DNA from 2 places in the Streptomyces sp. ID05-39B genome. Region 1 is predicted to be linked to the other one. Evidence: riboswitches for the same ligand, from Rfam matches in the RefSeq annotation. Region 1 holds a riboswitch; the other holds the start of a gene.

Evidence for each region. A riboswitch is a leader RNA that binds a small molecule or an ion and turns the genes downstream of it on or off. The one in region 1 is predicted to bind cobalamin.
Region 2: linked by a shared signal. The riboswitch ahead of P1P75_RS29440 (prenyltransferase/squalene oxidase repeat-containing protein) and the one ahead of P1P75_RS08435 (ribonucleoside-diphosphate reductase subunit alpha) in region 1 are both predicted to bind cobalamin.

Annotation. Positions count from the first base shown of each region.
Region 1 covers NZ_JARGEF010000023.1:31,499-38,997, reverse strand. Annotated here, with positions in the region: gene P1P75_RS08445 (hypothetical protein) at 10-246, shown strand; gene P1P75_RS08440 (ribonucleotide-diphosphate reductase subunit beta) at 159-1,172, opposite strand; gene P1P75_RS08435 (ribonucleoside-diphosphate reductase subunit alpha) at 1,172-3,526, opposite strand; cobalamin riboswitch at 3,650-3,821, opposite strand; gene mctP (monocarboxylate uptake permease MctP) at 3,957-5,585, opposite strand; gene P1P75_RS08425 (DUF3311 domain-containing protein) at 5,582-5,848, opposite strand; gene P1P75_RS08420 (GntR family transcriptional regulator) at 6,073-6,837, opposite strand; gene P1P75_RS08415 (extracellular solute-binding protein) at 7,262-7,499, shown strand, end outside.
Region 2 covers NZ_JARGEF010000176.1:41-7,539, reverse strand. Annotated here, with positions in the region: gene P1P75_RS29470 (class I SAM-dependent methyltransferase) at 1-24, opposite strand, end outside; gene P1P75_RS29465 (glycosyltransferase family 4 protein) at 18-1,439, opposite strand; gene P1P75_RS29460 (TetR family transcriptional regulator) at 1,649-2,290, shown strand; gene P1P75_RS29455 (ferredoxin) at 2,305-2,553, opposite strand; gene P1P75_RS29450 (aldehyde dehydrogenase) at 2,558-4,015, opposite strand; gene P1P75_RS29445 (MBL fold metallo-hydrolase) at 4,148-5,203, shown strand; cobalamin riboswitch at 5,337-5,472, shown strand; gene P1P75_RS29440 (prenyltransferase/squalene oxidase repeat-containing protein) at 5,581-6,813, shown strand; gene P1P75_RS29435 (SCO2322 family protein) at 6,810-7,475, shown strand.

The sequences.
Region 1 (7,499 bases):
GCTTACCTCATGAACGCACTCACCGAAGCCCTCACCGTCCTGGTCCTCTTCCTCCTCCTCGCGGGCCCGGCGCTCGTGGGGCTGGCCCACGAACGCCGGGTCGACCGCCAACTGCGCGAGGCGCGGACCCGGGCCGCCCGGTCTCGGACCGCCCGGTCTCAGAAGTCCTCGTCCAGGTCGACCGTGCCCTCCACCGCGACCTGGTACGCCGACGGCCGACGCTCGAAGAAGTTGGTCAGCTCCTGAACACCCTGCAGCTCCATGAAGGAGAACGGGTTCTCCGAGCCGTACACCGGGGCGAAGCCGAGGCGGCTCAGCCGCTGGTCGGCGACGCACTCCAGGTACTGGCGCATCGAGTCGGTGTTCATACCCGGCAGGCCGTCCCCGCACAGGTCGCGCGCGAACTGCAGCTCGGCCTCGACGGCCTCCCGCAGCATGTCGGTGACCTGCTCCTGGAGCCGGTCGTCGAACAGCTCCGGCTCCTCCTTGCGGACGGTGTCGACGACCTCGAACGCGAAGGACATGTGCATGGTCTCGTCACGGAACACCCAGTTGGTGCCGGTGGCGAGGCCGTGCAGCAGACCCCGGCTGCGGAACCAGTAGACGTAGGCGAAGGCGCCGTAGAAGAACAGGCCCTCGATGCACGCGGCGAAGCAGATCAGGTTGAGCAGGAAACGGCGGCGGTCGGACACCGACTCCAGCCGGTCCAGCTTCTCCACCGAGTCCATCCAGCGGAAGCAGAACTCGGCCTTCTCGCGGATGGAGGGGATGCTCTCGACCGCGTCGAAGGCGGCGGCGCGGTCCTCCGGGTCGGGGAGGTAGGTGTCCAGCAGGGTCAGGTAGAACTGGACGTGCACGGCCTCCTCGAACAGCTGCCGGCTCAGGTAGAGCCGTGCCTCGGGGGAGTTGATGTGCTTGTAGAGCGTGAGCACCAGGTTGTTCGAGACGATCGAGTCGCCCGTCGCGAAGAACGCGACCAGCCGGCCGATCAGGTGCTGCTCGGCGGGCGTCAGCTTCGCGAGGTCGGTGACGTCCGAGTGGAGGTCGACCTCCTCGACGGTCCAGGTGTTCTTGATGGCGTCCCGGTAGCGCTCGTAGAAGTCGGGGTAGCGCATGGGACGCAGGGTCAGTTCGAAGCCCGGGTCGAGCAGGTTCTTCTGGTTGTCTCGCATTACTGGCAGGCCTCGCAGGACTCGGGGTTCTCAAGGGAGCAGGCGACGGCCTCTTCGGGGGCCGGCTGCTGCACGGGGATGGGGGCCTGCGCCTGGGCGGCGCGGGCGATGCGGGTCGCCGGGCGCGAGCGCAGGTAGTACGTCGTCTTCAGCCCCGACTTCCAGGCGTACGCGTACATCGAGGAGAGCTTGCCGATGGTCGGCGTCTCGAGGAACAGGTTCAGGGACTGCGCCTGGTCCAGGTACGGGGTGCGCGCGGCGGCCATGTCGATCAGACCGCGCTGCGGGATCTCCCACGCCGTGCGGTACAAGGCCCGCACGTCCTCGGGGATCCAGGTGAACCCCTGGACCGAGCCGCTCGCCTCGCGCAGCGCCTCGCGGGTGCGGGCGTCCCAGACACCCAGCTCCTTGAGCTCCCGCACCAGGTAGGAGTTGACCTGGAGGAACTCGCCGGACAGCGTCTCGCGCTTGAACAGGTTGGAGACCTGCGGCTCGATGCACTCGTACACACCGGCGATCGAGGCGATGGTGGCGGTCGGAGCGATGGCCAGGAGCAGCGAGTTGCGCATGCCGGTCACCGCGATCCGCTCCCGCAGCGCCGCCCAGCGCTCCGGCCAGCTGAACTCGACGCCGTAGTGGTCGGGGTGCAGCACTCCCCGCGCGGTGCGGGTCTTCTCCCAGGCGGGCAGCGGGCCGTTGCGCTCGGCGAGGTCGGCGGAGGCCTCGTACGCGGCGAGCATGATGCGCTCGGCGATCCGGGTGGAGAGGGCCCTGGCCTCGGGCGAGTCGAAGGGCAGCCGCAGCTTGAAGAAGACGTCCTGGAGGCCCATCGCGCCCAGACCGACCGGACGCCAGCGGGAGTTGGAGCGGCCCGCCTGCTCGGTCGGATAGAAGTTGATGTCGACGACGCGGTCCAGGAAGGTGACGGCGGTGCGGACGGTCTCGTCCAGCCGCTCCCAGTCGAGGTCGTGGCCGACCACGAACGCGCCCAGGTTCACCGAGCCCAGGTTGCAGACCGCCGTCTCCCCGTCGTCGGTGACCTCCAGGATCTCCGTGCACAGGTTCGAGGAGTGGACGACATGACCCGGCTCGGCGGTCTGGTTGGCGGTGCGGTTGGCGGCGTCCTTGAACGTCATCCAGCCGTTGCCGGTCTGCGCGAGGGTGCGCATCATGCGGCCGTACAGGTCACGTGCAGGGATGGTCTTCCGCGACAGCCCCCGGGCCTCCGCCGCGCGGTAGGCCGCGTCGAACTCCGCGCCCCACAGGTCGACCAGCTCGGGCACGTCGGCCGGGGAGAACAGGGACCACTGACCGTCGGCGTCGACCCGGCGCATGAACTCGTCGGGGATCCAGTGCGCGAGGTTGAGGTTGTGCGTACGGCGGGCGTCCTCACCGGTGTTGTCGCGCAGCTCCAGGAACTCCTCGATGTCGGAGTGCCAGGTCTCCAGGTAGACCGCGGCGGCGCCCTTGCGCCGGCCGCCCTGGTTCACGGCGGCGACCGAGGCGTCCAGGGTCTTCAGGAACGGCACGATGCCGTTGGAGTGCCCGTTGGTGCCGCGGATGAGCGACCCGCGGGAACGGACGCGGCTGTACGACAGACCGATGCCGCCGGCGTGCTTGGAGAGGCGGGCGACCTGGTGGTAGCGGTCGTAGATGGAGTCCAGCTCGTCCAGCGGGGAGTCGAGGAGGTAGCAGGACGACATCTGGGGGTGCCGGGTGCCGGAGTTGAACAGGGTGGGGGAGGACGGCAGATAGTCCAGGCGGCTCATCAGCGTGTAGAGCGCGGAGACCTCGTCGACGGACCTCGCCGTGTCGTCCTCGGCCAGGCCGCTCGCCACCCGCAGCAGGAAGTACTGGGGCGTCTCGACCACCTTGCGGGTGATCGGGTGGCGCAGCAGGTAGCGGCCGTACAGGGTGCGCAGGCCGAAGTAGCCGAAGCGGTCGTCGGCGCCCGTGTCCACCAGCGCGTCGAGCCGGGCCGCGTGCAGCCGGACGAACTCGGCGGTGCGGTCGGCGATCAGGCCCTCGCGGTGGCCGACGGCCACGGACTCGGTGAAGGAGGTGACGCCCTGCGAGGCGGCCTCGGCGCGGATGCCGATCGTCAGCAGCCGGGCGGCCAGCCGGGAGTAGGCGGGATCCTCGGAGATCAGACCGGCGGCCGCCTCCGTGGCCAGCTCGCGCAGCTCCGGCTCGTCCGCCCGCGCGGACCGGCCCCGCAGTGCGGCGGCGGCGACCCGGCCGGGGTCGGCGTCGGGAAGGTCGGCGGTCAGCTCGGTCAGCGTCCGCAGCAATGAGGCTCCGGGACCGTCGGTCTCCAGGGCTGCTGAAACCGGTTCGGCTGGCGCGATGGTCACGTGGGGCTCTCCCTCGCTCGGCGAGGGCCTTGCGCAGGGCAGGGGGCAGCACACGAGCGCGGGGGCGCGTCGCGTCCACCGGCCCATTCCGCGAGGCCCGGACGTCAGGGCACCCGAGCCGGACGGACCGGGTGCGCTGCCGGCAGGTGCTCGGACTGACCATGCGTGCGCAAATGCAGAGGTACGCACGCAAGTACACCGTTGCGGGACAGTTCCGGATTCGCACCGGATTCCCCTGCGGCGACAGCGAGCATGAGCATACATCTTGTGCCGGGCCGCCGTGCGACCCCCAGATGTTGTGTCGGGCTGGCTTCGCAGCGTCAACTCATAGGTGCGCTTCGGCGGGAGCGCACCGTACGACAACGGGCCGCCGAGGCGACTTGCCTTCGGCGGCCCGCTGCGGGATGCGTACGAGGGGTGCTCCCTCCCGCTAGTGCCCTGCCCCCGCCGTGGCCGGGGGCAGCTCCGCCTTGACGCCCGGGTCCCCGGCGTCCGCCGTGTAGTCCGAAGGGGACGTCTCGTCGACGCCCTCCGGGGCCTTCAGCGCCTTCAAGACGAAGGTGAGCACCACCGTCACCACCACGTTCAGCACGAACGCCGTGAGGCCGATGTAGCCGATCTCACCGATTCCGGGGATCTCCTTCGACGAACCGCCGAAGTGCTTCTGGGAGGGGGAGGCGACGCCGTACGCCGCGACCGTGCCGTAGACCATGCCGACCGCCCAGCCGGCCAGCAGCGCCCAGCGGTGGAACCATCGGGTGAACAGGCCGCCGACCAGGGCCGGGAAGGTCTGCAGGATCCAGATGCCGCCCAGGAGCTGGAAGTTGATGGCGACCGTCTTGTCCATGGTGAGGACGAAGACCAGCGCGCCCACCTTCACCAGGAGCGAGACCAGCTTGGAGACACGGGTCTCCTCCCTGGGTGTGGCGTCCGGCTTGATGAAGTCCTTGTAGATGTTGCGGGTGAAGAGGTTCGCCGCCGCGATGGACATGATCGCCGCCGGCACCAGCGCGCCGATGCCGATCGCCGCGAACGCCACGCCCGCGAACCAGTCCGGGAACATGTCCTCGAACAACTGCGGGATCGCCAGCTGCCCGTTCTTGACCTTCACCCCGGCCGCGATCGCCATGAAGCCCAGCAGGGCGAGCAGACCCAGCATGAGCGAGTACAGCGGCAGGATGGTGGTGTTGCGGCGGATCACCTCACGGCTGCGCGAGGACAGCGTCGCGGTGATCGAGTGCGGGTACATGAACAGCGCCAGCGCGGAGCCCAACGCCAGCGTCGCGTACGTCCACTGGCCCGCGTCGCCCGGCACCAGCGCACCGCGCGGCGCGCCCGTCGCCGGGTTGGGCTGCGCGAAGGCGTCGCTCGCCTTGGCGAAGATGTCGTCGAACCCGCCCAGCTTGATCGGGATGTAGATGATCGCCACCGCGATGACGATGTAGATCAGCGTGTCCTTCACGAACGCGATCAGCGCGGGAGCCCGCAGGCCCGAGGAGTAGGTGTACGCCGCGAGCACGCCGAAGGCGATCAGCAGCGGCAGGTCCTTGACGAACCAGTTGGTGTCCTCGCCGCCGCCGACGCCCATCACGTCCAGTACGGCCTGGATGCCGACCAGTTGGAGCGCGATGTACGGCATGGTGGCCAGGATGCCCGTGACGGCCACGGCCAGGGACAGCCCCTTGGAGCCGAACCGGCCGCGCACGAAGTCCGAGGTCGTCACGTACCCGTGCTTGTGCGAGACCGACCACAGGCGCGGCAGGAACGTGAAGATCAGCGGGTAGACGAGGATCGTGTACGGCACCGCGAAGAAGCCCGCCGCGCCGGCCGCGTAGATCGCCGCCGGGACCGCCACGAACGTATAGGCCGTGTACAGGTCGCCGCCGAGCAGGAACCAGGTGACCCAGGTACCGAAGGACCGGCCGCCCAAGCCCCATTCGTCGAGGCTGTGCTCGTCGTCGGCCCTGCGCCAGCGGGCCGCCAGGAAACCCATGACGGTGACGGCCAGGAAGAAGAAGATGAAGACGGCGAGTGCCACGCCGTTCACGCCGTCGTTCACTTCGCCGCACCTCCGCCCTGGTTCCTGCGGCCGCGCTGGTCGAACTGCCACAGCTTGTACGCGGTCACCGTGAGCAGGGTGGAGAGCAGCACCCACAGCATCTGGTACCAGTAGAAGAAGGGGATGCCGATGAACGTGGGGTCGGTCTTCGCATACGAGCCGACCCACAGCATCGCCACGAAGGGTGCGAACAGACAGAGGACGATGGCGACGCGCAAAGGCGTGACCACCGGCCCTCTGTTCACTTCTGGGGCTTCTGACATCGGGCGGCTCCGTCCCCTAGCAGATCATGTGCAACGCGCACGAAATGTAGGTGACGGATAAAGCCAAGCGGAAGACCTCGTCCGCATATCGGTCCCGATACTCCACGCTGTGCTGTCCCGGGGGATCACCCCGGACTCCCAGCCGTCCCGCCGAACCGCCCGTCCAGTCCACCGCTCGTCCAGTCCACCGGCCGCTGGTCCACCGGCCGCTGGCCCACAGACCGCTAGTCCACAGGCCGCTTGAGTCGCGCCACGAACTTGTACCGGTCCCCCCGGTACACCGAGCGCACCCACTCCACCGGCAGGCCCTCCCTGTCCACGGAGTGGCGGGACAGCATCAGCATCGGCAGACCGACGTCCGTGCCGAGCAGGCCCGCCTCGCGCGGGGTGGCCAGGGAGGTCTCGATGGTCTCCTCGGCCTCGGCGAGGTGGACGCCGTAGACCTCGGCGAGCGCCGTGTAGAGGGACGTGTACTTCACCAGAGACCTGCGCAGGGCCGGGAATCGCTTGGCCGAGAGGTGGGTGGTCTCGATGGCCATCGGTTCGCCGTTGGCCATGCGCAGCCGCTCGATGCGCAGCACACGGCCGCCCGTGGTGATGTCGAGCAGCTCGGCGAGGCGGTCGTCGGCCGTGATGTAGCCGATGTCCAGCAGCTGCGAGGTGGGTTCGAGACCCTGGGCGCGCATGTCCTCGGTGTACGAGGTGAGTTGGAGCGACTGGGACACCTTCGGCTTGGCCACGAAGGTGCCCTTGCCCTGGATGCGCTCCAGCCGGCCCTCGACGACCAGCTCCTGGAGCGCCTGGCGCACGGTGGTGCGCGAGGTGTCGAATTCGGCCGCCAGTGTGCGCTCGGGCGGCACCGGGGTGCCGGGCGACTGCGTCTCCGTCATGTCGAGGAGATGCTTCTTCAGCCGGTAGTACTTGGGCACGCGCGCGGTACGGACGGTCGCCCCACCCTCGTTCTCCGCACTGCTGACGTCGGTGCTCATGTCCTGCCTTCCCGGCTCCGGGTGCCGAAGCGGCCGACAAACCCGTCGGCCGCGGCTCACATCGTGGCACGGGTTTGCCGGCGGGGTGTCCAGTGCGGTGACCTCGCGAGCTCCGTGATCTCTTCTGTATACCCCTGGGGACCCTGTTGGTCTAGTCCAGCAGGTCGCGCGGGGCCGATTGGTCCAGTCCCCCGAAAGGGGGCGATGCGCCGCCCTTGAATTGAAAAGTCCCTGCATATCGCGGTCCCGTAACGGACGACTCAACCCAGGTTGAACACCCTTGACAGCCCAATTGGTCTGAGCCAAGCTCCGGCTTACTGGTCTACACCATTGGTCCAGGTCCTGGTCCCACGGACGGTACGCGTTGACGCTCGACCGCGGCGGGGAGGCAGGGGGGTTTGTGGCATCCCTGAGGAGGGTTGGCGTGAAGCGCAAGCTGATAGCCGCGATCGGTATCGCGGGCATGATGGTCTCCATCGCGGCGTGCGGGGACGACAAGGACAGCGGTGGCTCGGACAAGGGCACCGACGCCAAGGAACTGACGGTCTGGCTGACCGTCGACGCCCAGAACAACTGGCCCGAGCTGGTCAAGGCCGCCGACGCGGCGGTGCAGAAGAAGCACCCCGGCGTGAAGATCAACCACGAGTACTACGGCTGGCCCG
Region 2 (7,499 bases), on a different contig from region 1:
CCGGGAGAAGTCGACGGTCAGCACGTGGCCCTGCTTTCGCGATCGGATTCGACGTCAACGTCTGGGACAGCATCTGGGGAGGAGGCCGGGGCGGGAAGAGCCGGCAGCGCTCCGAAGGGGCGGGGGCCGCGTCGGTCTCCGCCCCGCTCGACGGCCTCGCGGTACCGCTCGACGGTGCCCTCGGCGGCGCGCGCCCAGGTGAACCGCTCCAGCACCCGCTCGCGTCCGGCCGCGCCCATCCGGGCCCGCAGTGCGGGGTCGGCGAGCAGCCGGCTCAGCGCGGTGGCCAGCGCTCCCGCGTCGCCCGGCGGTACGGCCAGGCAGGTCTCGCCGTCGCGTCCGGCGACCTCGGGGGTGGCGCCGCCGGTGGTGGCGACGAGTGGGGTGCCGGTCGCCATGGCCTCGGCGGCCGGCAGCGAGAAGCCTTCGTAGAGGGAGGGCACGCAGGCGACCTCCGCCGAGCGGACCAGGTCGACGAGTTCGGCGTCGGAGATGCCCTTGACGAACTCGATGGCGCCTTCGAGGCCGTAGCGTTCGACGGCGGCGGCGACGGGGCCCTCCTGCGGGCGCTTGCCGACGACGACGAGATGGGCGTTCGGCTGTTCGGTACGGACCTTGGCCAGCGCCTCGACGAGGAAGACCAGGCCCTTGAGGGGCACGTCCGCGCTGGACGTCGTGACGATGCGGCCCGGCACGACGGACACGGACGAGTCGGGCGCGAACAGGTCGGTGTCGGCGCCGATGTGGACGACGTGGATGCGCTCGTCACGGACCCCGAGGTGCTCGACGATCTCCTGGCGGGAGGTGCCGGAGACGGTGAGCACGGACGGCAGCCGGCGGGCGACGCGCTTCTGCATACGGGTGAAGGCGTACCAGCGGCGCACCGAGGCACGCCGCTTGCGTCCCTCGGCGGCGTCCAGCTCCAACTGCCGGTCGACGGTGATGGGGTGGTGGATGGTGGTGACCAGCGGGGCGCCGACATCACCCAGCAGGCCGTAGCCGAGGGTCTGGTTGTCGTGCACGACGTCGAACTCGCCACGGCGGGCGCGCAGATGGCGGCGGGCCCGCAGCGAGAAGGTCAGCGGCTCGGGAAAGCCGCCGGTCCACATCGTCGCCACTTCGAGGGCGTCGATCCAGTCGCGGTACTCGCCGCGTCCCGGGGTGCGGAAGGGGTCCGGCTGACGGTAGAGGTCGAGACTGGGCAGCTCGGTGAGGGACAGCCGGCCGTCGTGGCCCCCGTCGAGGACCGGGTACGGCTGGGAGCCGATGACCTCGACGCGGTGGCCGAGGCGGGCGAGTTCACGCGAGAGGTGGCGGACGTAGACGCCCTGGCCGCCGCAGAACGGGTTTCCCTTGTAGGTGAGGAGCGCGATGTCGAGCGGTCGCCCGCCGTCCGCGGCGAGGTCCTGGGACCCCGCCTGACTGGCCTCAGCGGTCACTCCGGGCCCCCTTCTGCCTGCACTGTCCCGCGAGACTACGACGGGACGCTAATCTAGAACAAGTTTCAGACTTGATCGTCCGGGAGGCTCTGAATCTACCGGCAGGTAAGGACGCTGTGAGCCGTGGATCAGGTGATTCACGCCACGACCCGGCGCCCTGTTCCGCTGAGTGATCACAAGGCCTCACCGACCGTCACGGAACGGGACCCATGCCCGCGCACGCCAAGGGGGACAAGGTGGATACCAGCATCCAGCGCCCCTCCGCCGCTCCCCTCACCGAGCGGCAGGAGGCCCGTCGCCGCCGCATCCTGCACGCGAGCGCCCGGCTGGCGAGCCGGGGCGGGTTCGACGCGGTGCAGATGCGGGAGGTCGCCGAGTCCTCGCAGGTGGCCCTCGGCACGCTCTACCGCTACTTCCCGTCCAAGGTGCATCTGCTGGTCGCCACGATGCAGGACCAGTTGGAGCGGATGCACGGCACGCTGAGGAAGAAGCCCCCGGCGGGCGACACCCCGGCCGAGCGGGTCGCGGAGACCCTGATGCGCGCCTTCCGGGCCCTCCAGCGCGAGCCGCACCTGGCCGACGCGATGGTCCGCGCCCTCACCTTCGCCGACCGCAGCGTCTCCCCCGAGGTCGACCAGGTGTCCCGCCAGACCACCGCGATCATCCTGGACGCGATGGGCCTGGCGGATCCCACTGCGGAACAGCTCTCCGCGGTCCGCGTCATCGAACACACCTGGCACTCGGCCCTCATCACCTGGCTCTCGGGCCGGGCCTCCATCGCCCAGGTCCGCATCGACATCGAAACGGTCTGCCGGCTGATCGACGTGACGCAGCCGCCCCCGCCCCGGTAGGGCGGCCGCCGGCTCTACTCCTCCGGCGGGAACACCGCCTCCCCGTTCTCCGCCAGGGTGATCACGATCGCCTCGACCGGGCAGCTCTCCGCGGCCGCCAGGACGCGTTCGTCGGCGCCCGTGTCGGGGGCGCTCGGGTGGGACTGGCGGGCGCGGTCGAGGTGGAAGCGGTCGGGGGCGTGGTGCAGGCACTGGGCGGAGCCGATGCACAGGGAGCGGTCGACCTCGACGTGCCAGCGGTCTCCCGTCCCGGGTACGCCCATCCGCTCAGCCCTCCCAGCCGGCCGGCAGGTGGATCATCTTGTGCTCCAGGTACTCGCCGTACCCTTCGGGGCCGAACTCCCGGCCCAGGCCGCTGTTCTTGTAACCGCCGAACGGGCCGAGCATGTCGAGGCTGAAGGTGTTCACGGAGTACGTCCCGGTGCGGACCTGGCGGGCCACCTCGATGCCGTGCCCGACGTCCGCGGTCCACACACTGCCGCTCAGGCCGTAGTCGGAGTCGTTGGCGATCTTCACGGCCTCGGCCTCGTCGCCGTAGGGCAGGAGGCAGATCACCGGGCCGAAGATCTCCTCGCGGGCGATCCGCATGGAGTTGTCGACGTCTCCGAAGAGGGTCGGCTCGACATACCAGCCGCGGTCCAGGCCGGGCGGCCGGCCGCCGCCCGTGAGGATCTTCGCGCCCTCCTCCTGGCCGATGCGGATGTAGTCGAGATTGCGCTGCTGCTGACGCCTGGCGACCAGCGGGCCGACCTGGGTCGCGGGGTCCAGCGGGTCGCCGACGACCAGTGCGCCGGCCGCCGCCGTGAAGGCGTCCGCGAACTCGTCGTAGCGGGAGCGCGGCAGCAGGATGCGCGTCTGGGCGACGCAGGCCTGGCCGTTGTTCATCCAGGCCGCCGAGACGACCTGGGGGACGGTCGTCTCGATGTCCGCGTCCGGCAGGACGAGCGCCGCCGACTTGCCGCCCAACTCCAGGGTGACGCGGGTGAGATGGCGGGCGGCGACCTCCATCACGCGCTTGCCGGCCGCCACCGATCCGGTGAAGGAGACCTTGTCGACGCCGGGATGCCCGACCAGGTACTCGCTCACCTCCCGGTCCGCGGGAAGGATCGACAGGACCCCTTCGGGCAGTCCCGCCTCCCGGGTGATCTCCGCCAACAGGTAGGCGTCCAGAGGTGATTCGGGCGACGGCTTGAGCACCACCGTGCAGCCGGTGAGCAGCGCGGGCGCGAGCTTGGCGGCGGCCACGAACTGCGGGACGTTCCAGGGGGCGACCGCGGCCACGACCCCGACCGGTTCGCGCCGCACCAGGATCTTCCCGAGGACGCCGTCGCGCCGCTCCTCGACGGGGAAGCCGCGCGCGACGGTGATCGCCGCGTCCCACACCATCATCGCGCCGAGCGCCTGCGCGAGGACGCTCCAGGAATACGGGGAGCCGTTCTCGGAGGAGATCACCCGGGCGATCTCCTCGTACCGGGCGGCGATCCCGTCCTTGATGCGGGTGACGACCGCGATCCGCTCCGCCAGCGGCAGCCGGGGCCACGGCCCCTCGTCGAAGGCCCGCCGCGCCGCCGCGACCGCCCGGTCCACGTCGGCGGGCGAGGCGTGCGGTACGCGCCCGATGACCTCCTCGGTGTGCGGCGAGACGACCTCGATGACGTCCTTGCCGAGGGGGTCGGTCAACTCCCCGCCGATGAACAGCTGTCCGTGTTCCACTAGCTCGGCCATGGCGACTGCCTCCCGAGGGCGCCGGCGTCTCTGAGTCTCCGCCGACGTGTCTGAGACGAAGTTTCTGACGGTGTTTCAGAAACTGATACCAGTTCTCGTTATAGTGGGCAATGGCCGTGGGACGGAGGGCGCATGACGAGCAGCCTGGACGAGGGCCCCGTGCCCCCGACGACGTACGACCACGGCGGAGGCGTGTGCTCGCTGCGCGTGCCCATCCCGGACAACCCCCTCGGGCACACCCTGGTGTACGTCGTCGACACCGACCGCGGGCCGGTCCTCGTCGACACCGGCTGGGACGACCCCGCCTCCTGGGACGCCCTGACCGCCGGGCTCACCGCCTGCGGCACCTCCGTCACCGAGCTGTACGGCATCGTCGTCACCCACCACCACCCCGACCACCACGGCCTGTCGGGCGCGGTGCGCGAGGCCAGCGGCGCGTGGATCGCGATGCACGCGGCGGACGGCGCGATCGTCCGGCGGACCCGCGCGACCCGGCCCGCCCGCTGGTACACGTACATGACGGACAAGCTGGTGGCCGCCGGTGCGCCCGAGGAGCACGTGGCCCCGCTGCGCACCGCCCGGCGCCGCGCGTTCCCGGGCCTCTCCCCCGCCCTTCCCGACCGCGAGATCGAGCCGGGGGAACTCCTCGACCTGCCCGGCCGCCGCCTGCGCGCGATCTGGACGCCGGGCCACACCCCCGGCCATGTCTGCCTCCACCTGGAGGAGGACCACCCGGACCGACTGCCGGGCCACGGACGGCTGTTCTCCGGCGACCATCTGCTGCCGGAGATCACCCCGCACATCGGCCTGTACGAGGACCCCGACGACGCCACGGTCACCGACCCCCTCGGCGACTACCTGGCCTCCCTCGAACGCGTCGGCCGCCTCGCCGTCGCCGAGATCCTCCCCGCCCACCAGTACGCCTTCACCGACGCCTCGTCCCGGGTACGGGACCTGCTCGCCCACCACGAGGACCGCCTCGCCGGCCTGAGGGAGTTGCTGGCCGAGCCGCTCACCCCCTGGCAGCTCGCCGAGCGCATGGAGTGGAACCGCCCCTGGGAGCAGATCCCGTACGGCTCCCGGAACATCGCCGTCTCGGAGGCCGAGGCCCACCTGCGGCGCCTGGTGAAACTGGGGCACGCGGAGGCGGTGACGGGGAGCGAGCCGGTCACGTACGTGGCCGTGTAGGCACGGCGGCAGACGCGGCGCGCACTTCACCGGACGTATCGGCACCGTCCGCCCGGGTCGAGCGGCGCGCTCCCCGTCGTTCCCACGGGCCGCACGTACCCCCGCTCACGGGCTGCCCTCAGGGCCATTCCTACGGCCGAGTACAGTGGCCCGGTCGTCATCACACCCGTACGGGGGAAAGCCGGTGCAATTCCGGCGCTGACCCGCAACCGTGAGCAGTGGACACCACCATTGCCAGCCGGACTGCCCCGGACGGACGTGACCGGCTCACGTGCGTCGGCGCCGCCGCCGTACGGCACCGTCGAGGTATGCGGAGCCGAGCCGCCGGGATGTCCCGTGCTGCCCGGCTCCCTGACAGGGAGAGGCACCCGCCGATCATGAACGTCCGTCGCAGCGCCGCGGTCCTGGCCGCCACCGCAGTGATCGGCGCCGCCACGCCCGCCGTGGCCGCGTCCCCGTCGCCGACTCCGTCCGTGGCGATCCCGTCCGGCCTGTACGGCAGCGCCGACCCGACGTACGACGGCGTCTGGCGCCAGTCGCTCGCGCTGCTCGCCCAGGACACGGCCGGGGTGAAGCCGGCGGGGAAGGCCGTGGACTGGCTGACCGGCCAGCAGTGCGCGAACGGCTCCTTCGCCGCGTTCCGCGCCGACCCGGCCAAGGCCTGCGACGCCAAGCTGATGGTCGACAGCAACAGCACGGCCGCCGCCGTCCAGGCCCTCGCGGCCCTCGGCGGGCACGAGGCCGCGGTGGACAAGGCCGTCGGCTGGCTGAAGTCCGTACAGAACGCGGACGGTGGCTGGGGGTACGCCCCCGGCGGTGCCAGCGACACCAACTCGACGTCCGTCGTCGTGGGCGCGCTGGCGGCGGCCGGGGCGAAGCCGGCGGAGGTCGTGAAGGGCGGGAGGTCGCCGTACGACGCCCTGGTCGGGCTGGCGCTGCCCTGTGCCGCGGGCGGCGCCTTCGCCTACCAGCCCGACAAGCAGGGCAAGCTGTCGGCGAACGCGGACGCCACGGCGGCGGGCGTCCTCGGGGCGCTCGGCAAGGGCCTCGCGGCCGGAGCCGCGAGGAAGGCGGACGCCGCCGCCTGCGCCGACGCCGGCTATCCGGGCTCGCCGCAGGCCGCCGCGAACGGCGCCGCCTACCTGGCGAAGTCCGTCGCCAAGGACGGGTACCTGACCTCCGTGCTGCCCGGCGCCGAGAACCAGCCGGACTACGGCAACACCGCCGACGCCGTGGTCGCGCTCGCCGCACAGGGCGGCGCCGAGCAGGCCCGGAAGCCCCTCGCCTGGCTCCAGCGGAACGCCGCAGCCTGGGCGAAGCAGAGCGGCCCCGCCGCCTACGCCCAGCTGGTCTTCGCCGCCCACGCGACGGGTACGGACCCGCGCGCGTTCGGCGGCACGGACCTGGTCGCCGCCCTCAACTCGACGGGCCCGACGCCGCAGCAGACCGGCAAGGCGACCGGTGGCCTCCAGCGTGACGACTCCGACGAGAAGGACGGCACCGAGGACTCCGACGACGGCTTCGGCGTCTGGTGGACCGTCGGCGTCTTCCTCGTCGCGGGTATCGGGATCGGCTTCCTGATCAGCGGCCGCAGGAAGCGGCAGCAGTGATAGGCCGCCTCGCCGCCCTGCTCGTCGCCGCGGTGTTCCTGGCTCTGGCGGCCGGCACCGGCCCGGCCCAGGCCGCCGGATACCGCTACTGGTCGTTCTGGGACCGCGACGGCGACCGCTGGGTCTACGCCACCGAGGGCCCCTCCACGGCCCGCCCCGCCGACGGCGCCGTCCAGGGCTTCCGGTTCGCGGTCAGCCAGGACTCGCAGGACACGTCACGGCCACGCGGCGCGGCCTCGTTCGAGGCGATCTGCGCGCGGACCCCGGCGCGGGACGGCATGAAGCGGGTCGCCCTGGTCGTCGACTTCGGCACCCCGGCGGACGCGCCCTCCGGCGAGACCCCGCCGCCCGCGCGCACGGCCTGCGTCCGCGTCCGCCACGACGCGAGCACGGCGGAGGCCCTCGCCGCCACCGCCAAGCCGCTGCGTTACGACCCGAACGCGCTGCTGTGCGCGATCGCGGGCTACCCGGAGTCGGGCTGCGGGGACCAGGTGACGACGACCGACAAGGAAAGGGAAACGGACCAGCCCGCGTCGAAGCCCTCGGCGTCCTCCGCCGACGAGAGCGGCGGACCGTCGGTGGGCGTGTACGCGGGCGGTGCCCTGATCGCCGCCGTGGCAGCGGCGGCGGTGTGGCAGGCCCGGCGGCGCGGGAATGTCTGAGGGCACCCACCCCGCAAAGAGCGC